DNA from 3 places in the Kitasatospora sp. NPDC054795 genome. Region 1 is predicted to be linked to each of the others. Evidence: riboswitches for the same ligand, from Rfam matches in the RefSeq annotation. Region 1 holds a riboswitch; each other region holds the start of a gene.
What was found. A riboswitch is a leader RNA that binds a small molecule or an ion and turns the genes downstream of it on or off. The one in region 1 is predicted to bind cobalamin.
Positions count from the first base shown of each region.

Region 1 (7,685 bases):
GCGCGCCCGGGCGATCGGCGTCTGGAGCGGCGTGGTGGGCATCAGCATGGCCGCCGGGCCGATCATCGGCGGGGCACTGGTGGAGTCGGCCGGCTGGCGGGCGATCTTCTGGATCAACGTCCCGATCGGCCTGGCCGCCCTCTTCCTCACCACCCGCTACGTGCCGGAGTCGCGGGCGGCCCGCACCCGCCGGGTGGACCCGGTCGGCCAGCTGCTGGTCGTCGTGGTGCTCGCCGCCCTCACCTACGCGATCATCGAGTCGCCGGAGCGCGGCTGGACCTCGCCCGTGGTGCTCGGCTGCACGGCGGCCTCCCTGGGCGCGCTGCTGGGCCTGCTGCGGTACGAACCCCGGCGCACCGACCCGCTGATCGACCTGCGGTTCTTCCGCTCCGCGCCCTTCTCCGGCGCCACCGTCATCGCGGTCGCCGCCTTCGCCGGCCTCGGCGGCTTCCTCTTCCTCACCTCCCTGTACCTCCAGGACGTCCGCGGGCTCGACCCGCTGCACGCCGGACTCCTCATGCTGCCGATGGCGGTCATGTCGCTGCTCACCGCGCCGCTGTCCGGCCGGATGGTGGCCGCCCGGGGGCCGCGCACGCCGCTGCTGCTGGCCGGGGCGGCGCTGACCGCGAGCGCCGTGCTCCAGGCGGTCGGCTACTCCGAGCACCTGCCGAGCTGGCTGCTGGTCCTCGCCTTCCTGCTCTTCGGTACCGGCTTCGGCCTGGTCAACGCGCCCATCACCAACACCGCCGTCTCCGGGATGCCCCGCTCGCAGGCCGGGGTGGCGGCGGCGGTGGCCTCCACCAGCCGACAGGTCGGCCAGTCCCTGGGCGTCGCGGTCACCGGCGCCCTGATGGCCGGCAGCGCCCTCGCCGACCCGGCGGCCTTCACCGGGGCGGCCCGGACGGCATGGTGGATCATCGCCGGCTGCGGCGCCGCCGTGCTGGTCACCGGTACGCTCACTTCCGGCCGCTGGGCCCGGGCGACGGCCGAGCGCACGGCGCGGCGGCTCGCCGCCGAGGAGGCGGCCGAGGGAAGCACGGAGACGAAGGAGACGGTGGACGCCTGATGGAGCGCCTCGACACCGGTGGGCACCCGGAGGGGAGCGGGACGGACGCCGCGACGGCGGCCCGGGTCTGGCAGGGGATGTACGCGCTCGTGCTGGAGCGCCACGACCGCCGCAGGACCGTCGCCGAAGCCCTCGGCATGAGCTTCAGCCGGGTCAGGGCGCTGCGCCGGCTCGCCGCCGGCCCGATCACCCTGCGGGAGCTGGCCGAGCGGCTGACCGCCGACCCGCCGTACACCAGCGTCATCGTGGACGACCTGGTGCGGCGCGGGCTCGCCGAGCGCATCACCAACCCGGCGGACCGGCGCTCCAAGCTGGTCCACCTCACCGAGGAGGGCGAGGCGAAGGCCGCGCTCGCCACCGGGATCCTCGCCACGCCGCCGGACGCGCTGCTCGCGCTGCCGCCGGAGGACCTCCGCGCGCTCGACCGGGTGGTGGCGAAGCTCCTGGACTGAGGCTGCCGCCCGACGCGGCGGGCCGGTGCCCCGGACTTGGCAGGAAGCCCGACTGCATGGTCGACGGCAGGTCCGCGGTGTCAGGGAAGCCGGTACGGGTTCGGCGCGCACGGTGGTGCACTGCGGCCCGTCAGGCCTCCGTCAGGCGTCGGGTCAGCCGTCCGAGCGTCGCAGCAGGTAGGTGTCCATGATCCAGCCCTTGCGCTCCCGGGCCCGCTCACGCAGCTCGCGGATGCGCGGGGCGGCCTCGGCGAGCGGACCGGAGACGAGCACCTCGTCGGGGGTGCCGAGGTAGGCGCCGTAGTGGATCTCCAGCCCCTCGGGGTCGATCCCGGCGAAGGCGGCCCGGCCGTCGAGCATCACCACCACGTCGTCCACCCCCTCGGGGAACCCCTCGGCGAGGCGGCGGCCGGTGGTGATCTGCACCGGTCGGCCGACCCGGGTCAGCGTGGTGCGGTGCCGGGCGGCGAGCGCGGAGACGCTGCTGATGCCCGGGATCACCTCGTACGCGAAGGGCACGCCGCCCCGGTTCGACACGTCGTCCACCACGGCGATGACGCTGTCGTAGAGGGCGGGGTCGCCCCAGACCAGGAAGGTGCCGTTCTCGCCCGGGCCGAGGTGCTCGGCGACCAGCCGTTCGACCAGATCGGCGCGGCGGACGCGCCAGTCGTCCACGGCGGCCGCGTACGCGGGGGTGGTGCGGTCCCGTTCGGCGTCCGGCGCCTCGACCACGCGGTGCCCGGGCCGTCCGTGGTCGGCCAGCATCCGGCGACGCAGCCCGATCAGATCCTGCCGTTCCTCGCTCTTGTCGAGGATGAAGAAGACGTCGGTGCGACCGATCGTCTTGACCGCCTGCAGGGTGAGGTGGTCGGGGTCGCCCGCGCCGATGCCGATGACGAAGATGTGCCGCATGGGAGACATTCTGCCGCCCGCTCCCGGGTGCGCCGCCCGGGAGCGGGCGCGGAGCCCGCGTCTCAGCACGCGGACGCCTTGCGAGATTTCCGCCTCGGCGCCGACGGTTTGCCCCTAAGCTGGCGGTGCAGCTGGTTCGCCCTGTCCGCCAGGCAGGCGCGTCGTAAGAGGGAACCCGGTGACGCCTTTCAACTGGCCAGTCCGGGACTGCCCCGCAGCGGTGAGTGGGAACGACCGCCGTCATACGCACTGGACCCGGGACGGGTCTGGGAAGCGACGGCCAGTAGGTGTCCGCCCCGGTTTCGGCCGAGGTGGGTGTGCCCGCGAGTCCGAAGACCTGCCACTGCCCGTGCGCGAGCGTTCGCGCCCGGCCATCCGGTGACCTCGTGGGCGGGTCGGCGACCATATCGGGCGGAGCCGCGCACGGGTGCGGTCGTCCGTCCGGTCCGTCATCCCTTCGCGTCCTCGTGCCGTCACCGGGCACTTGAGGATCCAGACTCGCGAAGGAGAGTCCCTTGACCACGAAGTCCGCAGCCGCGGCGAGCGTCGCCACCGCCCACGGCTACCCCCGTCAGGGCCGGGGCCGTGAATTGAAGAAGGCGATCGAGGGGTACTGGAAGGGCACGGTCACCGCGGGGGCGCTGCTGGCGACCGCCGCCGACCTGCGTCGGGGGAACTGGCAGCAGCTCGCCGACTCCGGCATCGAAGAGGTCCCGACCGGAGACTTCTCGCTCTACGACCACGTGCTGGACACCACCGTGGCGGTCGGTGCGATCCCGCCGCGGCACCGGGAGGCGGTCGACGCCGACCCGCTGGACGGGTACTTCGCGATGGCGCGCGGCAACCAGGACGTCGCTCCGTTGGAGATGACCAAGTGGTTCGACACCAACTACCACTACCTGGTGCCGGAGTTGGGCCCGGACACGGTGTTCGCCGCGAACCCGGCCAAGGCGGTCGGCGAGCTGCGCGAGGCGCTGCTGCTCGGCCACGCCGCCCGGCCGGTGCTGGTCGGCCCGGTCAGCTACCTGCTGCTCGCCAAGCCGGCGCCCGGGGTGGCCGCGGACTTCCGACCGATCACCCTGCTGGACCGGCTGCTGCCCGTCTACGCCCGGCTGCTCGCCGACCTGAGGGCCGCCGGTGCCGAGTGGGTCCAGCTGGACGAGCCCGCGCTGGTGCAGGACCGCACCCCGGCCGAGCTCAACGCGGCCGCGCGCGCCTACCGCGAGCTGGGCGGTCTCACCGAGCGGCCCAAGCTGCTGGTCGCGAGCTACTTCGACCGGCTCGGCGAGGCGCTGCCGGTGCTGACCAAGGCCCCGGTCGAGGGCCTGGCGCTGGACTTCACCGGCCCGGCCGCCGCCAACCTGGAGGACCTCGCCGCCGTCGGCGGCCTGCCCGGCAAGCGGCTGGTGGCGGGGGTGATCGACGGGCGCAACATCTGGATCAACGACCTGGAGAAGTCGCTGGCGACCCTGGCGACCCTGCTGGGCCTCGCCGGCACCGTCGACGTGGCGCCGTCCTGCTCGCTGCTGCACGTGCCGATCGACGCCGCCGCGGAGCGCGACATCGACCCGCAGATCGCCCGCTGGCTGGCGTTCGCCCGGCAGAAGGCCGGCGAGGCGGCGCTGCTCGCCCGGGGCCTGCGCGAGGGCACCGGCGCGATCACCGCCGAGCTCGCCGCCAACCGCGCCGACCTCGCCTCCCGCGCCAACTCCCCGATCACCCGCGACCCGGCGGTGCGCGCCCGCGCCGCCGCCGTCACCGCCGACGACACCCGGCGCGCCCAGCCCTACCCGGTGCGGGCCGAGGCCCAGCGCGCCCGGCTCGGGCTGCCGCTGCTGCCGACCACCACCATCGGCTCCTTCCCGCAGACCACCGAACTGCGCACCGCCCGCGCCGATCTGACGGCGGGTCGGATCGACGCCCCGGCCTACCGGGAGCGGATGGAGGCGGAGGTCCGCGAGGTCGTCGCCTACCAGGAGAAGGCCGGGCTGGACGTCCTGGTGCACGGCGAGCCCGAGCGCAACGACATGGTCCAGTACTTCGCCGAGCAGCTCACCGGCTACCTCGCCACCCGGCACGGCTGGGTGCAGTCCTACGGCACCCGGTACGTGCGCCCGCCGGTGCTGGCCGGGGACATCTCCCGTCCGCACCCGATGACCACCGACTGGTTCGGCTACGCGCAGGGCCTGACCGACCGCCCGGTCAAGGGCATGCTGACCGGCCCGGTCACCATGCTCGCCTGGTCCTTCGTCCGCGACGACCAGCCGCTCGCCGACACCGCCCGGCAGGTGGCCCTCGCCCTGCGCGACGAGGTCGTCGACCTGGAGGCGGCCGGCGCCGCCGTCGTCCAGGTCGACGAGCCGGCCCTGCGCGAGACCCTCCCCCTGCGGGCCGCCGGCCGCCCGGCGTACCTGGACTGGGCCACCGAGGCCTTCCGCCTCGCCACCTCAGGCGTCCGCGCCGACACCCAGATCCACACCCACATGTGCTACGCCGAGTTCGGCGCCATCATGACCGCGATCGACGACCTCGACGCCGACGTCATCTCCCTGGAGGCCACCCGCTCCCACATGGAGGTGGCCGGCGAGCTGGCCGGGGCGGGCTATCCGCGCGAGGTCGGCCCCGGCGTCTGGGACATCCACTCCCCGCGCGTCCCCAGCGCGGACGAAGCCGTCTCGTTGTTGCGCGCGGGCCTGGCGGCGGTCCCGGCGGAGCGGCTGTGGGTCAACCCGGACTGCGGGCTGAAGACCCGCGGCTGGCCGGAGACCCGGGCCTCCCTGGAGAGCCTGGTCGCCGCCGCCCGCCTGCTGCGCGGGGAGCTCGCCGGCTGACGGCGGCCGGGGTGGGCGCGGCGGCCTTGCCGCGCCCACCCCGGTCCCGGCCATCATGCCGCTCGCGGGCCTCCTGCCCCGGTGATCGCCTAGGCGACCCAGCCTGAGGTGAGGCCCTGGACGGCCGAGCCGTCGAGGTCCTTGAGCTTGACCCCGGCGAAGGCCCGGGCGGCGTCGGAGGTGAGCATCCGGAAAGCGGGGCGTTCCGCGGCGAGCAGGTCGAGGATCCCGGCGGCCACGTCCTCGGCCGCCTGGGCGTTGGCGAAGGCGCCGCGGGTGCGGTCCAGGTAGGCGGCCAGGGCCGGGGCGTACGGCCCGGCCTGTTCGGTCGCGTCGTCCGTCAGGCCCACGTTGCCGACGAACTCGCTGGCCACCGCGCCCGGCTCGACGACGCTGACGGACACACCGGCGGTGGCCGCGACCGGGGCGAGGGACTCCATGTAGCCCTCGACCGCGAACTTGGCGGCGCAGTAGGCCTCGTTGAAGGGCTGGCCGACCACGCCGCCGACGCTGGTCACGGTCAGCACGCGGCCCTTGCTCGCCCGCAGCAGGGGCAGGGCGGCCTTCGTGACGTGCAGCACCCCGAAGAAGTTGACCTCCATGACGGCGCGGACGTCGTCGACGCTCTCCTGCTCCAGGGTGCCGATGTGGCCGGCGCCGGCGTTGTTGACCAGCGCGTCCAGCCGGTCGACGCCGGCCAGGCAGGCTTCGGCCGACGCGGGGTCGGTGACGTCGAGCGTCCGGAGGTCGACGGTGACCCCGGCTTCCTCGGCGGCCGCCAGCAGCGGGCCGGCCTTGGCGGTGTTGCGCATGGTGGCGATGACGTGCCAGCCGGCGCGGGCGGCGGCGACGGCGGTGGCCAGGCCGATGCCGGAGGAGGTGCCGGTGATCAGGACGGTCCGGTCGCTCATCTCGCTGTACTCCCAGTGCTTATGGATCATAACCAATATGATCCATAACTATGTGGGCTGACATTTCACTTTGTCAAGCACCTGGATAGTCTGGTGGTCATGTCCCACCCATCGGATGACCTCACCCAGGAGATCGTCGGACTCTTCGCGGCCGTCAACCGCCGCTACGGCCGGGAGTCCGAGGCGGCCGCGGCGGCCCACGACCTGACCGCGCTGCAGGCCAAGGCGCTGCTCGCCGCCGAGGTTCCGGTCCCGACGCGCCGGATCGCCGAGCGGCTGCATGCGGAGCCGTCCAATGTGACGGTGATCGTCGACCGCCTGGAGTCCCGCGGCCTGGTCGAGCGCAGCGTCGACCCCGCCGACCGTCGCGTCAAGCACGTCGCCGCCACCGCCGCCGGCCGCGAGGTCGCCGCGGATCTGCGCGCCCGCATGCCCTTCGCCGGCGATCCGCTGGCCCGGCTCGACGCCGAGCAGCGCGGGTCGCTGCGCGAACTCCTGCGGCTGGTCCTGGAGGCATGACGGCGGGCCCCCGGGCAACTGCCCGGGGGTCCGCCGTTCACAACGCGTTGCCGCTCGCCCGCGCCGCCGGTGGGAACGGCCGGAAGGGCCGTCACCGCATTCGCTGCGACGACGGCCCTTCGGAATGCTCGGGGGGGGGTAATTCCCCGGCCGGGGCGACTACTTCGCGCCGAAGGCCTTCTCGATGTCCTCGACGACCTTCTCCGCCGCGATCGGGCCGGAGCTGCTGCTCCACACCTGGCCGTCGACGCCCATGAGCTGGTTGGTGCCGACGGCCTTGAGGCGGGTGAACGCCTCCTGCCTGCGGGCGGTCTCCAGGGCCTTCTCGCCCTCGGCGTTCAGGGTGGCGACGAACACCCGGTCGGCGTCGGCCTTGTTGAGGTTCTCCAGGGACAGCGGGTCCGAGTGGGGCTGGGCGCCCAGGCCGTCGGCGATCGGCATGGTGCCGGCGCCGGCCTTCTTCAGCAGGTCGCCGGGCATGTTGGTGGTGTTCATCACGATCGGCCCGTTGGGCATCCAGCGCATCACGACGGCGCTGCCGGTCCTGCCCTCGCCGGCCTTGGCGGCGCGCTTGTCCAGCGCGTCCAGCTTGGCGGTCAGGTCGTCCTTGTGGCCGAGGGCGTCGCCGTAGACGGCGAGCACCGAGCGCCAGTCGCCGGCCTTGGGGACGATGGTCGGGGCCACCGCGGAGAGCTTCTCGTACTGGGACTTCTCGATGCCCGAGGAGGCCAGGATGAGGTCGGGGCCGGCCTTGAGGATGGCCTCGATGTTGGGCTCCTTGACCGTGGCGACCAGCGGGACGGCGTCGGCCTTCAGGTAGGCGGGGGCGGTGGTGCCGCCGCGGCTGGCGCTGGTGCCCACCGGGGTGACGCCGAGCGAGAGGGCGGTGTCCAGCGAGGTGTCGTTGAGGGCGACGACCTTCTTGGCCTCGGCCGGGACCTCCACGGCGCCGAAGGCTGTATCGATGCTGCGCTTGCCGCCCTTCGCGGCGGTG
Region 1 covers NZ_JBSHAP010000017.1:49,331-57,015, forward strand. Annotated here, with positions in the region: gene ACWGJO_RS08820 (MFS transporter) at 1-1,066, shown strand, start outside; gene ACWGJO_RS08825 (MarR family winged helix-turn-helix transcriptional regulator) at 1,066-1,518, shown strand; gene cobF (precorrin-6A synthase (deacetylating)) at 1,672-2,430, opposite strand; cobalamin riboswitch at 2,545-2,789, shown strand; gene metE (5-methyltetrahydropteroyltriglutamate--homocysteine S-methyltransferase) at 2,946-5,261, shown strand; gene ACWGJO_RS08840 (SDR family oxidoreductase) at 5,351-6,202, opposite strand; gene ACWGJO_RS08845 (MarR family winged helix-turn-helix transcriptional regulator) at 6,272-6,691, shown strand; gene ACWGJO_RS08850 (ABC transporter substrate-binding protein) at 6,851-7,685, opposite strand, start outside.

Region 2 (7,685 bases), on a different contig from region 1:
GCGCACGCGCTCGGCATGAGCCGGTTCCGGACCATGCGCCGGATCGTCCTGCCGCAGGCCATGCGGGTGATCATCCCGCCGACCGGCAACGAGACCATCTCGATGCTCAAGACCACCTCGCTGGTCTCCGTGATCTCCCTGGAGGAGATCTTCCGGGCCGGCCAGGTCATCTACTCCCGGAACTACCAGAACATCCCGCTGCTGATCGTGGTCAGCCTCTGGTACCTGTTCTTCACCTCGGTGCTGACCATCGGCCAGTACTACATCGAGCGCCACTACGCCCGAGGCTCCAACCGCACCCTCCCGCCCACCCCGCTGCAGCGACTGCGGGGCCTGTTCGCCGGGAAGCCCGCCCCGAGGACGACCGCCGACGTCGTCCCGGGGCTCGAGGGAGGTGGTCACGTATGACCGATCTGACCAAGACCCCCGCCGACGCCGCGGCCCCGGCCGAGCCCATGGTCCGCGCCGAGAACGTGCACAAGTCCTACGGCCCGGTCGAGGTGCTCAAGGGCATCGACCTGGAGGTGGCGAAGGGCGAGGTGTTCTGCCTGATCGGCCCCTCCGGCTCCGGCAAGTCGACCTTCCTGCGGTGCATCAACCACCTGGAGAAGATCAACGGCGGCCGCCTCTGGGTGGACGGCGAGCTGGTCGGCTACCAGCAGAAGGGCGACCGGCTGTACGAGCTCAAGGACCGCGAGGTCGCCCTCAAGCGGCGCGACATCGGCATGGTCTTCCAGCGCTTCAACCTGTTCCCGCACATGACCGCCGTCGAGAACGTCATGGAGGCGCCGGTCCAGGTCAAGGGCGAGAGCAGGGCCGACGCCCGCGAGCGCGGCATGGCCCTGCTGGAGCGGGTCGGCCTCGCCGACAAGGCGAAGAACTACCCCTCGCAGCTCTCCGGCGGCCAGCAGCAGCGCGTGGCGATCGCCCGCGCGCTGGCCATGAAGCCCAAGCTGATGCTCTTCGACGAGCCGACCTCCGCGCTCGACCCGGAGCTGGTCGGCGACGTCCTGGACGTCATGCGCGGCCTCGCCGAGGAGGGCATGACCATGGTGGTCGTCACCCACGAGATGGGCTTCGCCCGCGAGGTCGGCGACGCGCTGGTGTTCATGGACGGCGGTGTGGTGGTCGAGTCCGGCAACCCCCGCGAGGTACTCACCAACCCCCAGCACGAGCGCACCAGGGCCTTCCTGTCCAAGGTGCTCTGAGCCCGTACCGTCGGCGCCCGGCAGGCCGCTCCTGCCGGGTGCCGACGCCCTCCCGCCAGGGAAAAGAGGCCGGAGCTCCGCCCAGGTAATAGGCTGGAGGCAGTCAGCCCGTTACCGAACCTGGAAGGACCCCTGTGGAGCTCGCCGCCTACGCCGATCTCGCCGTTCGGCTGGTGAACACCGAGGAGCCCGAGCGCGGCACCGACACGCTGACCTCCGTGGAGGCCGTGCGCGGCCTGTTCTCCGACTCCGCGCGGGCCGCCGCGCTCGCCGACGAGTCCGACCTGCCCCGGCTGCGGGCGGTGCGGACCCGGCTGCGCGGGGTCTTCGAGGCCGCCGCGGAGGGGGACGAGATCCGCGGCGTCGACCTGCTGAACAGCCTGCTGATGGAGTACCCGGTCAGCCCGCTGGTCTCCGGGCACGACTACCTGGACGACGCCGGACGACCGCGCTGGCACCTGCACCTGGCCGACAACTCCCCCACCGCCACCGCGCACTTCACCGCGGTCGCCTGCATGGGCCTGGCCGTCCACCTGACCGAGCTGGGCGCCGACCGGCTCGGCATCTGCCAGGCCGCGCCCTGCCGCAACGCCTACCTGGACACCTCGACCAACCGCTCCCGCCGCTACTGCTCGGACCGCTGCGCGACCCGCGCCAACGTGGCCGCCTACCGGGCCCGCAAGCGCCAGGAGGCGGAGGCGGCGGCCCGGGACAGGACCTAGACGTCCTCCACCCAGGCGCCGAGCCGGCGGGCGAGGCCCGGCACCCGGGCCAGCCGCGGGTTGAGCAGCAGCCGCTCCAGCCGGCGCCCCGGCGCCAGCCAGACCGGGCTCGGGCGCAGCCGCAGCAGCACCCGGCCGAGCACCAGCTCGTCCGGCACGGCGCCGTAGCTGCGGCTGTCGCTGTCCACCGGGCGGTTGTCGGAGAGCAGCCACCAGCCCGCGGCCCGGCGCTCGGCGGCCCGCTTCACCACCAGCAGGTCCTGCTGGAAGGGGTGCCGGAAGACCACCACCGCGCCCGGCCGGATCGGCGCGCCGTAGCGGACCAGCAGCTGGTCGCCCTCGCGCAGGGTCGGGACCATCGACGGCCCCGCCACGTCGACCAGTCCGAACGGCAGCGCGCCGCCCCGGTCCGGCCCCCCGGCCCCGGCGCCCTGCGGTCGCGTGCTCCGCGCCACGACTCCTCCTCCTGCTCCGCCCGCCCCCAGTCTGCCGTACGGACCGTCACCGGTCCGATGTCCGGATTACCCCGGTTCCTGGTCCGTCTTTTGCCCTAGGCCCGCCGCCCGATCGCGAAACGGCGAGGCCGGAAGGGTAATCTCGGGCGCGGGAAGACGATCTAAGGAAGGACTCCCATGTTCTCTCGTCTGTTTGCACCTCGCGCCACCGCCCACGCCCACTGCGACCTGCCCTGCGGCGTGTACGACCCGGCTCAGGCCAAGCTGGAGGCCGAGTCGGTCAAGGCCACCCAGGAGAAGTACCAGGCCAACGAGGACCCGCACTTCCGCGCCCGCGCCATCATCATCAAGGAGCAGCGCGCCGAGGCCGTCAAGCACCACATCTCGGTGCTGTGGAGCGACTACTTCAAGGCCCCGCACTTCGAGAAGTACCCGCAGCTGCACCAGCTGATCAACGACACCCTGAAGGCCGCCTCGGCCGCCAAGGCGTCCACCGACCCGGCCACCGGCCAGGCCCTGCTGGACCTGATCGCCGAGGTCGACAAGATCTTCTGGGAGACCAAGCAGGCCTGAGCCTGACACGTCGCCACCCGACCGCCCCCGTCCGTACCGCCGGACGGGGGCGGTCGCGCGTTCCCGGCCCACCCAGGGCCGGTAAGGGTTGCCTGCCCTGAGTGGCTGTTATGCTGCCAGGGCGTCCGAGGGGGAAGTCCGGTGTGAATCCGGCGCTGACCCGCAACGGTGAGCACGGCCCGTACCAGCCCGTACGGCCCGCGCCAGCCCGATCGCCCCCGGCCGCTGAACTCCCGACAACTCGCCGCGGACTGCGAGGGGAACGGCGCCGCGGCACGCCTTCGGCCGGCGCCCGCCCCGGCGCACCCGCGGCCCGAGGCAAGGCGCACCCGTGGACCGTGCAGTCGTGGACCGTGCAGTCGGCCCGCCCACCCGTCGAATACCCGTCGTCCCGCTCGCCGCCGGCCTCGTCGCCGCCCTGCTGCTGTCGCTGCTCTGCGGGGTCGCCCTCGGCTCCTCCGGACTCGGCCTGCCCCGGGTGCTGCGGCTGCTGGGCGCCGGGCTGACGGGCGGACGGCTGGACGCGGGCGAGGCGGCCGCGTACGCGATCGTCTGGGAGATCCGGCTGCCGCGCACCGTGCTGGCCGCCGTCGTCGGCGCCGGACTCGCCGCCTGCGGGGTCGCCGTCCAGGCCCTGGTGCGCAACGCGCTGGCCGACCCCTTCGTACTCGGCATCTCCTCCGGCGCGGCCGTCGGCGCCAACGCCGTCCTGCTCTTCGGCGCCTTCGCCTCGCTCGGGGTGTGGGCGATCTCCGCCTCCGCCTTCGGCTCCGCGCTGGCCGCCATGACGCTCGTCTACCTCGCCGCCCGCACCGCGTACGGACTCACCCCGCTGCGCCTGGTGCTCACCGGCACCGCGCTGTCCTACGGCTTCTCCGCCGCCACCACCCTGATGGTCTTCGCCGCCGACCGCGGCGAGGCCGCCCGGGACGCCATGATGTGGCTGCTCGGCAGCCTCGGCGGCGCCACCTGGGGCAAGGTGCCGATCGCCGCCGTCACGGTGGTGGCCGGCCTCGCGTACCTGGCCTGCGCCGCCGGGCGGCTGGACGCGCTCGCCATGGGCGACGAGACCTCCGCCTCGCTCGGCGTGGACCCGGACCGGCTGCGCCGCGAGCTGTTCGTGGTGACGGCCGCCGTCACCGGCACCGTGGTCGCGGTCAGCGGGGCGATCGGCTTCGTCGGGCTGCTGATGCCGCACCTGGCGCGGATGCTGGTCGGCGCCGGGCACCGCCGGGTGCTGGTGATCGCGCCGCTCGCCGGGGCGCTGCTGCTGGTCTGGGTGGACATCGCCTCGCGCACCCTGCTGGCACCCGCCGAACTGCCCGTCGGGGTGTTCACCGCGGTGCTCGGCGTACCCGCCTTCCTGCTGATGATGCGCCGCCGCGGCCAGGCCCTCGGAGGAACCCGGTGACCGACGTGACCACGGCGACCGACCCGGCCGACCCGACCGCCCCGGCGCGGGCCCAGGACCTCGCCGTCGACGCCGTCTCGGTGGAGCTGGCCGGCACCCGGCTGGTCCACGAGGTGAACCTGGCGGCCGCCGCCGGGCAGGTGGTCGGGCTGGTCGGCCCGAACGGCAGCGGCAAGTCGACCCTGCTGCGCTGCGTTTACCGGGTGCTGAAGCCGGCCGGCGGCGTGGTCCGGCTGGCCGGCGACGACCTGCACGCCCTGAGCGCCCGCGACACGGCCCGCCGGGTGGCCGCGCTGACCCAGGAGCACTCCGCCGAGTTCGACTTCACCGTCGCCGAGGTGGTCGCCATGGGCCGGCTGCCGCACCGCCGCGGCTTCGGCTCCCCGGCCGACGGGGACGCGGAGCGCTGCGCCGGGGCGCTGCGCAAGGTCCGGGCCGGACACCTCGCCGAGCGCGGCTTCCTGAGCCTGTCCGGGGGCGAGAAGCAGCGGGTGCTGTTCGCCCGCGCGCTGGTCCAGGAACCGCGCCTGCTGGTGCTGGACGAACCCACCAACCACCTCGACATCGCCCACCAGTTGGAGGTGCTGGCGCTCGCCCGCGAGGCCGGCCCGACGGTGCTCACCGCGCTGCACGACCTCAACCTGGCGGCCGGCCACTGCGACCTGGTCTACGTGCTGCGGGCCGGGCGGATCGTCGCCTCCGGCCCGCCCCACGAGGTGCTCCGCCCCGCCCTGCTGGCCGAGGTGTTCGGCGTCCGCGCCACCCCGGTGCGGCACCCGGAGACCGGCGCCCTCCAGCTGCTGTTCGACCGGCTCGCCCCCTCCTCCTGACCCGTCCCGTCTGCCCAGAGGAACCACCTTGCGCACCAAGGCCGTTGCCACCGTCGCCCTGCTCGTCCTCGGACTCACCGCCTGCGGCGCCGAGATCGCCCCGAAGGAGGCCGCCACCGCCTCCGCCCACTACCCGGTGACGGTGGACAACTGCGGGCAGAAGCTCACCTTCGCGCAGAAGCCCGCCCGGGTGGTGACCAACGACGTCAACATCACCGAGCTGATGCTCTCCCTCGGCCTCGCCGACCGGATGGCCGGCTACGTGATGCCCGACGACAAGGGCCGGATCGACAAGGTGGCCTGGAAGGACGGCTACCAGCAGACCACCTGGCTCTCCAAGAAGGTGCTCACCAAGGAGATCGCCCTGGACGCCCGGGCCGACCTGGTCCTCGCCGGCTGGCACTACGGCTTCGACGAGGGCGCCGGCGTCACCCCGCAGGCCTTCAAGGCGCTCGGCGTCGACTCGTACGTGCTCAGCGAGTCCTGCCGCAGCGGCAAGGGCACCGAGCGCGGCGTGATGGACCCGCTGGAGGCCCTCTACACCGACCTGGCCAACCTCGGCGAGATCTTCGACGTCAAGGACCGCTCCGACAGGCTGATCGCGGACTTCAAGGCGCAGATCGCCGCCGTCCCGCAACCCGAGCGCCGCCCGTCCGTCTTCCTGTACGACAGCGGGCAGGACAAGCCGTACACCGCCGGGAAGTTCGCCGCCGCCAACGAGATCATCGCCAAGGCCGGCGGGAGCAACATCATGGGCGACCTCGCCGACACCTGGGTCACGGCCGGCTGGGAGGGCGTGGTGCGGCGCGACCCGGAGGTGATCGTGATCAACGACTACGCGACACCCGGGGCCGAGGAGAAGCGGAAGTTCCTGAAGTCCTTCCCGCCACTGGCCAACGTCTCCGCGGTCAGGAACGACCGGATCTTCGTCATGGACTACGTCGACCTGGTGGAGAGCCCGCGCAACCCGGCAGCGGTCGGCGCACTGGCCGAGTACCTGCGCACCGTGCCGGCCCGCTGACGGCCCCCGGTCCGCTCCTCCGGGGCGGTGGCCGCGGGCGTACGCTCAAGGTACGAGCCGACGGAACCCGACCGGAGGAGCGAGATCATGACCACGATGGCGGCCCCCGGCGCCTTCGACACCCGCGCCCTGCGCGAGGGCATCGAGCGCTGCGACGCCGAGACCCTCCTCGCGCTCTACGCCCAGGACGCCGAACTGCGCATGGTCGATCGCAGGACCCAGCCCAGCCACCCCCTGGTGATGCACGGCCGGGAGGAGATCGGCGCCATGCTGGACGACGTCTACGGCCGCGAGATGACCCACAAGCTGGAACAGGTGGTGGTCCAGGGCGACCACGCCGCCTTCCTGGAGTCCTGCCGGTACCCCGACGGCGTCCGGGTGCTGATGTCCTCGATGGCCGTGCTGCGGGACGGCCGGATCGTCGACCAGACCTCCGTCCAGGCCTGGGACGAGACGGGTCCCGAGCAGTAGGCTCACAGGCATGATCCGCACCGCCGTCGCCACCGACGTTCCCGTCATCCATGCCATGATCCGCGAACTCGCGGACTACGAGCAGGCCCTGCACGAGGCGAAGGCCACCGAGGAGCAGCTGCACGACGCCCTGTTCGGCGAGAACCCGGCCCTGTTCGGGCTGATCGCCGAGGACGACGCCACCGGCGAGCCGGTCGGCTTCGCGGTGTGGTTCCGCAACTTCTCGACCTGGCGCGGCACCCACGGGGTCTACCTGGAGGACCTGTACGTCCGTCCGCAGGCGCGCGGCGGCGGCCACGGCAAGGCGCTGCTGCTGGAGCTCGCCCGGATCGCCGTCGAACGCGGCTACTCCCGGGTCGAATGGTCGGTCCTGGACTGGAACCAGCCCTCGATCGACTTCTACAAGGCGATCGGCGCGGTGCCGATGGACGAGTGGACGGTCTACCGGCTCACCGGCGAGGCCCTGGCCGAAGCCGGGCGGCGCTGAACGGCCGTCCGGAGACCGGCGAAAGGGTCTGCCACCCTGCGTCGCAATGCCTTACCATGAGTAACTCCCGAACCGGGGTGCGGAAGGCGGAGCGATGGTGGATGCGTGACGCCGGGCCCCCTTCGGGGGTAGCAAGCGGTAACAAGCGGGGTACCAAGAAAGCACAGCGCGCCACCCAGGAGGCAAGGGTGTCCCAGATCGACGGCGATCTCGGTGTTCAGGACTTCGTGGAGGTCCGGCTGCCCGCAGCGGGGGCCTACCTCTCCGTCCTGCGAACAGCGACGGCCGGGTTGGCGGCCCGGCTGGACTTCACGCTCGACGAGATCGAGGATCTGCGGATCGCGGTCGACGAGGCCTGCGCCATCCTGCTCCAGCAGGCGGTGCCCGGGTCCGTACTGTCCTGCGAGTTCCGGCTGGTCGGCGACTCGTTGAAGGTCACCGTCTCGGCACCGACCACCGACGGCAAGGCCCCCGAGCGGGACACCTTCGCCTGGACGGTGCTCTCCG
Region 2 covers NZ_JBSHAP010000036.1:13,763-21,447, forward strand. Annotated here, with positions in the region: gene ACWGJO_RS15420 (amino acid ABC transporter permease) at 1-408, shown strand, start outside; gene ACWGJO_RS15425 (amino acid ABC transporter ATP-binding protein) at 405-1,208, shown strand; gene ACWGJO_RS15430 (CGNR zinc finger domain-containing protein) at 1,343-1,930, shown strand; gene sodX (nickel-type superoxide dismutase maturation protease) at 1,927-2,289, opposite strand; gene sodN (superoxide dismutase, Ni) at 2,563-2,958, shown strand; cobalamin riboswitch at 3,027-3,165, shown strand; gene ACWGJO_RS15445 (FecCD family ABC transporter permease) at 3,305-4,369, shown strand; gene ACWGJO_RS15450 (ABC transporter ATP-binding protein) at 4,375-5,199, shown strand; gene ACWGJO_RS15455 (ABC transporter substrate-binding protein) at 5,228-6,220, shown strand; gene ACWGJO_RS15460 (nuclear transport factor 2 family protein) at 6,308-6,691, shown strand; gene ACWGJO_RS15465 (N-acetyltransferase family protein) at 6,702-7,178, shown strand; gene ACWGJO_RS15470 (ATP-binding protein) at 7,367-7,685, shown strand, end outside.
Region 2: it holds a riboswitch for cobalamin, as region 1 does, so the genes downstream of both, ACWGJO_RS15445 (FecCD family ABC transporter permease) here and metE (5-methyltetrahydropteroyltriglutamate--homocysteine S-methyltransferase) in region 1, are expected to answer to the same signal.

Region 3 (7,685 bases), on a different contig from region 1:
GTCGTGCCCGGTCCCGCGGCACTGTCCGGTCCTGTGATCCTGCCCGGCTCGGTGATCCTGCCCGGTTGCGTGATCCTGCCTGGCCCTGCTGCCGTACCCGGCACTGCCGCCGTACCCGGCTCATGCGTCACTCCCAGGGGCCCCGGGCGGGACGAACGGCAGCGATCCGGCCGCCGGCACCCCGCCCTCGATCAGCTTCCACAGCGCGTCGGTGTCGGCGTGCTCCTCGATCAGGTCGCCCAGCCGGTCCAGCCGGGCCTCGCGCGCCGCGGCGAAGGAGGTGTCCGGGGCCGGGACGAACGCCCGGCCCGACAACGCGGCGACCTCGCGCAGGAGTTCGCGGCGGAACCCGTCGTTCTCCAGCGCGCCGTGCCAGGTCGTGCCCCAGACCGGGCCCACCCGGCAGCCGTCCAGACCCCGCCCCCGGCCGTCGGAGACGAACGTGTCCCCGCCCTCGACGGTGACCACCCCGTGGTGGATCTCGTAGCCCTCCACCCGCTGCCCGAACGCCTCGCCGACCGGCCGCGCCAGCACCTTCTCGGCGCCGAACCGCACCTGGGTCGGCAGCAGGCCGAGGCCCTCGACGGCCCCCGCCTTCGACTCGACCTCGTCCACGATCGAGCGCGCCAGCATCTGATAGCCGCCGCAGACCCCGAGGACCGGCAGCCCGGCCGCCGCCCGCGCCCGCAGCGCCGGCTCCAGACCGCGCTCGCGCAGCCAGGCGAGGTCGGCGACGGTGGCCCGGGTCCCGGGCAGCACCACCAGGTCGGCGTCGGCCAGCTCCTCCGGGCGGGTCGCCCAGCGCACCAGCACGCCCGGCTCCTGCGCGAGCGCGTCCATGTCGGTGAAGTTGGACAGCCGCGGGAAGCGCACCACGGCCACCCGCAGCACGTCCGCGCCGTACGGCCCGGGCCCGTCCGCCCGGTCCACCACCGTCGACAGGTCCAGCGAGTCCTCGGCGTCCAGCCAGAGCCCGGGCAGCATCGGCAGCGTGCCCAGCACCGGACGGCCGGTCAGCCCGTGCAACATTTCCAGCCCGGGTGCGAGCAGCCGCGCGTCACCGCGGAACTTGTTGACGAACCAGCCGGCCACGTGCCGCTGGTCCTCCGCCGACAGCAGCGCCAGCGTCCCGTACATCGCCGCGAAGACCCCGCCGCGGTCGATGTCCCCGACCACCACCACCGGCAGGGCGGCGGCCGTCGCCAGGCCCATGTTGGCGATGTCGCGGTCGCGCAGGTTGATCTCGGCGGGCGAGCCCGCGCCCTCGCAGACCACCACGTCGTAGCGGTCGCGCAGGTCCGCCAGGCACTCCAGGGCGCGCTTCAGCAGGACGGGCTTGCGCTCGCGGTAGTCCAGCGCGCCCACCTCCGCCACCGGCCTGCCGAGCAGCACCACCTGGCTGCGGCCGTCCGCGCCCGGCTTGAGCAGCACCGGGTTCATCGCCGCCTCCGGCTCCACCCGGGCGGCCTGGGCCTGCATCGCCTGGGCACGGCCGATCTCGGCACCGTCGGCGGTGACGAAGGAGTTGAGCGACATGTTCTGCGCCTTGAACGGCGCGACCCGCACGCCCTGGCGGACGAGCCAACGGCAGATCCCGGCCGTCACCACGCTCTTGCCCGCGTCCGAGGTCGTCCCCGCGACCAGCAGCGCCTTGCTCATGCCCGTCCCCTCTTCCTCAGCAGCATCCGCAGCAGGACGTGCCCCGCGACCGTCGTACCCAGCGCCAGTGCGCCCACCCGCCGGGAGAGCGCACAGGCGCGCTCGATGTCGTCCACCGTCACCGGCCGCAGCTCCGCACCCAGTACGGGCCGGTGCTCCACCCGCTCGCCGTACCGCAGCGCCCCGCCCAGCCGTACGCCCACCGCGCCGGCGAACGCCGCCTCGGCCTGGCCCGCGTTCGGGCTCGGGTGCGCGGAGCCGTCGCGCCGCCAGACCCGCCAGGCCGTACGGGGCTCGGGCGCGGCGGCCACCGTCAGCAGCGCCGTCAGCCGGGCGCCCGGCCAGCCCGCCAGGTCGTCCAGCCGGGCCGAGGCCCAGCCGAACCGGGCGTAGCGCGGCGAGCGGTGGCCCACCATCGCGTCCAGGGTGTTCACGGCGCGGAAGGCCAGCAGGCCGGGCGTGCCGGCCAGGGCGCCCCAGGTCAGCGCGTTCACCACGGCGTCGGCGGTGTTCTCGGCCACCGACTCGACCACCGCCCGGGCGATCTGCTGCCCGTCCAGCGCGCTCGGGTCCCGCCCGCACAGGTGCGGCAGCCGTTCCCGGGCGGCCGCGAGGTCGCCCGCGGCCAGCGAGCGGCCGATGGTGCGCGCCTCCCGGGTCAGCGAGGTGCCGCCGAGCACTGTCCAGGTCGCGGCCGCCGCCAGCACCGCCCGGCCCAGCGGACGCCGGCCCACCGTACGGTCCAGGGCGAGCGCGCCCGCCGCGACCGCGCCCACGCACAGCGCCGTGTACCCGGCCCCCGCGCCGCGGTCGTCGCGCCACAGCCGACGCTCCAGCCGGGTCGCGGCGCTGCCGAAGACAGCCACCGGATGGCCCCGGCGGGGGTCGGCGAAGCGGGCGTCGGCGACATGGCCCGCGACGGCGCCGAGCGCGAACGCGGCGGCGCGGGCCAGCGGGCGCGGCGAGGAGGAGGGCCCGAGCGGGGTCATCGGGGGCACGGCGGAAGGCAGCTCGGAGTCCGGTGGGGTGGGGCAGCCTGCATCGCGTGCGTGTCCTCACTCAGGGTCCGCGCCCTGGATCGACGTGACGGGGGCGAGAGTCTCCTGGCTTCCGGGTCGAACGCACCCCCGGAGCCTTCCAGCGGCCGTCGACGGCCGCCGTGGCGATGTTCCGAGCGTGCTCCCCGGTGACAGTGGCGGGACCGCGCCGGAATTCCACCGGCTTCCTCTCCATGCCTCCGTTTGGCCCCAGGATCCCATCACGGGCCCGAACCGGGAGTCAACCGAGGTCACAGAGGGGTTGGTCACACGCGGACGCCGCCGACGCGCCGGGGGATCGCCCGGCGCGGGGCCGCCCTCCACCGGGAACACCACGTCCCCTCCCACCGGGGCGCCGCCGGCTCCGCCGCCGCCCCGCCCCACCACCCTCATTGCCCGCCTCCGACACCTCCTCAGCGCCGCCTGGCCGCCGCCCGGGTGACCCGGACGGCCCAGCCCGGTGGCCGGGCGGACGGAGCGCCGGTGAACTGGTGCCCGAACACCGTCCGGTCCGTGAGCAACAGAGCGGGGAGCGAAATGCGTTGGGGAACCGCCGCCGTCGTGGCGGCCGCCGCGGTCGGGGCCGCCGTGCTGGTGATCGGCCGTCGGGCCTCCGACCGGACGGTCCGTCCGGTGGCCGCCGTCCCGGAGTCCGGGCCGGTCCTGGTCCGCGGCCTCTCCCCCGGCCGGGTCACCTTCACCCGCGGCCCCGAGAGCCTGCGCCCCGGCCGCTGGGCGGTCGAGTGGGCGGACGGCGGGCACGCGGTCGTCGAGGAGGTCCTGCACAGCGACGAGCGGGGCGTCACCCGCCCGCTGCTCCGCGCCGACCGGGGCACGCTCACCCCCGGCACCGAGGTCCGCTTCACTCCCCGGGTCCACCTCGGCGACCCCACCGAGGCACTCGGCCTCCCCTTCACCGACACCACCGCCGACGGCGAGCTCGGCGCCCTTCCCGCCTGGCGGCTCGACGGCAAGCGCGGTACCTGGGTGATCCTGGTGCACGGCCCCGAGGCCGACCGCCAGCAGACCCTCCCGGTGCTCCCCGTCCTCGACCGGCTCGGCCTGCCCGCCCTCGCCGTCACCTACCGCGGCGACCGGGGCGCCCCCGCCTCCCCGGACGGGCTCAGCCACTTCGGCGAGACCGAGTGGCGCGACATCGAGGCGGCGGTACGGCTGGCGCTCGACAGCGGCGCGGGCAAGGTGATCCTCTACGGCTGGTCCGTCGGCGCGACCACGGCCCTCCAGACCGCGGCCCGCACCGCCTGGCCGCACGCCGTCAGCGGCCTCATCCTCGACTCGCCGGTGCTCGACCTCCCGGTCTCCGCCCGCCGGGACGCCGCCCGGGCCGGCTTCCAGGGCGTCGCCGCCGAGCTCGGGGCCCTGGCCGCGGAGGGCCGCACGGGCGTCGACCTCGCCGACTTCGCCCGCATCGCCGAGGGCACCGACCTGCGGGTGCCCACCCTTCTCCTGCACAGCCCCGAGGACCGGATCGCGCCCTTCGGCACCGCCGAGAAGCTGGCCGCCGCCCGTCGCGACGTGGTCAGCCTCCAGGCCTTCCCCGGTGCCGACCACGCCACCCTCTGGAACACCGCTCCCGACCGGTACACCGAACTGCTCCGCCGCTGGCTCACGCCGCTGCTGTAGGGCGCCGCCGGCGGGTCCTGCCGGCACGTCTCCCGGACGTGCCGCGGTCGGTGCTCCGCTTCCGCCCCTGCGGATAGGAACGCGGCCCCACCGCCGAGGTCCGGGCCGACCCGTCGAGCCGATCCGTCGAGCCGATCCGTCCGATCCGTCCGACGGGATCCGCGAGGCCCGCAAGACCCACTGGCCGCGTCCTCGCCCCCCTCCTCGTGCGGGCGTTTCCGGCTGGGCCGCGCCGGCTTTTCCGGCGCGCTTCGCCCCTGCCCACGAATGAACGTTTCCTCCATTCCGCCGTAGGCGCGCGAGAAGTCGGCCGGTCCGACTTCTCGCGCGGCACGATCCCCCCGTCCCGCTCGTCATCCGTCCGGATTCGGACTGGACAGCTCCGCCGGAAGTCGGCGGAAGGGGATTCCCCGTGCGACCGGCGCGAAAACCACCTCGATGTCAGGGACAACAATTTGCCCGGCCACTGACCCCCCACCCGTACGCACGGTAACCGCCCGAGCATTCCCGGCGACCGGGATGATGCGAGTGGCATGGGCAGGTCACACGTTTCCGGCCAGGCGGTTTGCCGCTGTTGCCCGATCTTGCGGAGGTGCCGCCACCGGTCGCCCGGTCGTACGGACAACCGGATGTGACAGAAGGCCGGTACAAGGGGAAGACTGCTCGACGTGACGTCTCGGAACCCGCGCGACCGTGATGCCCCGCTCCCGCCGACGATCGGCACCGGTGCGACGGTGACCCGTCTCCCCGGAACGGCCCAACGGCCCGCCGGTGGCAGGCCGGGCGGGGCGGGTGTCCCCCGTAACGGAGTACCCCGGCGGCGAGGGCCCGCTCCGGCTCCCGGGCGGGGCAGGGTTCCCGTGCCCGAGGGCTTCCCGGCACCCGCCGAGCTGGCCCCGCTGGCCCGCCGGATGCTGGTCGACGCCGTCCGCGTCGCCCGCTGGGCCGGTGAGCTGGCCGAGGTCGACAAGCGCGGCGAACTGCTCCCCGAGGACGCCCGCGAGGCCGGCCGGGCGCTGGCCATGACGGTCGGCGCCGCCGCCAAGGCATGGGGGCAGGCACTGCTGGTGGGCCTCGTGGAGCCCCGGGACGGCGGAGCCGGACCCGGCTGGCGCCTGCACGCCTGGGAGCACGACGACGAGGCCGTGGTGCGCGGATGGTCGGCGATGTTCGACGCCTGGACCCTGCTCGCCCCGGTGCCCCCCGCCGCGCTGCGCGGCGTGTTCGCCGTGCTGGCCGGGCAGGCCGTGGACCAGGCCCCGCAGCTGCTCTCCTTCCTGCACCTGGTGGACGGCCCCGTCGCCGAGAGCGAACTGCTGGAACTGCTGCGCCGGGGCCTGGACGAGCGCCGGGTCGGCACCGGCCTCGGCGGACCGGGGCTGTCTCCGGTGCCGCACGCGGCCTCGGCCGTCTCCGCCGTCCGCGGTACCTGCCGCGCGCCGCAGATCGACACCCCGGCCGCGCCGGCCGACGTGGCCGCCGTCCTGGACTGGATGCTCGACGGCCTGGAGGCCGTCGGCGCCCTGGTGCGCAGGAACGATGCCGCGGAGCTGTCGCCGCTCGGCCACTGGGCGGTGCGGGCCAAGCTGGAGGAGATCTGCACGGTCGCGCAGACCGCGGCCGGGCACATCGAGCAGAGCGCCTTCGAGCTGCTGAACGCGTGTGCGGACTACTCGCCGGGCCCGGCCCGCGCCGAGTTCCGGGCGTGGGTCGCGGCCCGTCCGGCGGACCGGGCCGTGGGCGAGCTGCTGGAGGCCGCCCGGGGCGACGACGCGCTGGTGCGCGGACTGGCCTTCGAGGCGCTGCGGGTGGCCGGGGGCCCGGCCGAGCAGGCGGTGCGCGCGGCGGTGGACGCGCCGGTGCTGCGCCCCTACGCGCTGCTGTGGCTGGCGGAGCGCGCCGACGAGGGCGTCTCCCCGGCGGACGTACTGGGCGCGGAGGACGCGGCCTGGCTCTGGGTGGACACCGCGGCCGCGGTGCTCGACCACGGCGAGACCGAGCTGCTGGTGGGTCATGTCGAGGGCGCCTCGGCGGGCGACCCGGTCCGGCTGTTCGCCCGGGCCCGGCAGTCCGGTCACCCGCGGGCGGCCTCGGTGCTGACGGCGGTCTCGGGCGTGCACCCGGACCCGGGCGTGGCCCGGGCGGCCCGCCGCTCGGCGTTCAGCGTGCACACTGGTGGCGCCTGAGTTTTATGACTTTTGCGGGGACGTTCGGGGTCCACGGTGACCGCGACGGCGGCTCCGGCGTCCGTGTCGAGGTTCGCTCGGGTCTCCGCTCGGACGGCGCCCGAGTCCCGCACCCGCGGCGCTCGATTGTTATGACATACGAGAAGGGCCCGGAACCAACAGGTTCCGGGCCCTGACTCTTATGACTTTTGCGGGGACTCAGCCGAGCCGGGACTCCGCCCGCCGGGCGCGGACGTCGCCGACCTTCTGCCCCACCTTGCGGCGGATGACCAGAAGCGGTGCCATCGCCGCGAGAGTGATCTGGGCAAATGCGCCGACGTGCATCAGCTGGTTGCCACCGGGCAGGCCGGTGGCCCAGGCGGCCAGGCAGCCGATGGAGACCACGATCCAGCAGAGCGTCGCGGTGGCCAGCAGCCCCTGCGGCTTCGGGTACTCGATCCGGCTGACCATCAGGTACGCGGCGCCGAAGATGGCGAGCAGACCGGGCAGGAACGGCGGGTCGAGCAGCACGATGGCGATCACCGTCATCGCGCCCATCGGGCAGGGCATGCCCTGGAACACCCCGGGCCGCATCTTGACGGCCGAGAAGCGGGCCAGCCGCAGGACCACCGCGAGCAGCACCGTGATGGCGATGAGCGCCGACAGCTTGCTGTTGGAGCCCTGGGAGACCATGCCCCAGACCGCGACGAAGTAGGCCGGCGCGATGCCGAAGCTGATCAGGTCCGCCAGGTTGTCCAGTTCCGCTCCGAGGGCGGAGGAGCGCAGCTTGCGCGCCACCAGGCCGTCGAAGAGGTCGCACATCGAGCCGATCAGCAGCAGCGTGACCGCGGTGGCGGCGCTGTGCCGGTCCGGAGCGGCGTCCGGGTTGGTGATGTGCGGGACCAGGACCCCGGTGGTGATCGAGTAGATCGCCAGGAAGCCGCAGACGGCGTTCCCCAGGGTCAGGAAGTCGGCGGTGGAGAGGTGCTGAGGAGAGCGCGGGGCGCGCAGCTCGCGGTCGCGCGCCCAGCGGCGGCGGCGCAGGGCCGTCTCCTCGTCGTCCAGGCCGACGATTGTCTCAGGATCAGTCACGGTCAAGGCGCGTCACCCCGGCTGTGGTCTTCTGGCCGACCTCGACGCCGACCTCGACGCCGGCCGGCAGGTAGGTGTCGACCCGGGA
Region 3 covers NZ_JBSHAP010000008.1:19,650-27,334, reverse strand. Annotated here, with positions in the region: gene ACWGJO_RS04600 (cobyric acid synthase) at 121-1,659, opposite strand; gene ACWGJO_RS04595 (cobalamin biosynthesis protein) at 1,656-2,648, opposite strand; cobalamin riboswitch at 2,756-2,887, opposite strand; gene ACWGJO_RS04590 (alpha/beta hydrolase family protein) at 3,234-4,340, shown strand; gene ACWGJO_RS04585 (hypothetical protein) at 5,201-6,526, shown strand; gene ACWGJO_RS04580 (CDP-alcohol phosphatidyltransferase family protein) at 6,725-7,603, opposite strand; gene ACWGJO_RS04575 (phosphatidylserine decarboxylase) at 7,590-7,685, opposite strand, start outside.
Region 3: it holds a riboswitch for cobalamin, as region 1 does, so the genes downstream of both, ACWGJO_RS04595 (cobalamin biosynthesis protein) here and metE (5-methyltetrahydropteroyltriglutamate--homocysteine S-methyltransferase) in region 1, are expected to answer to the same signal.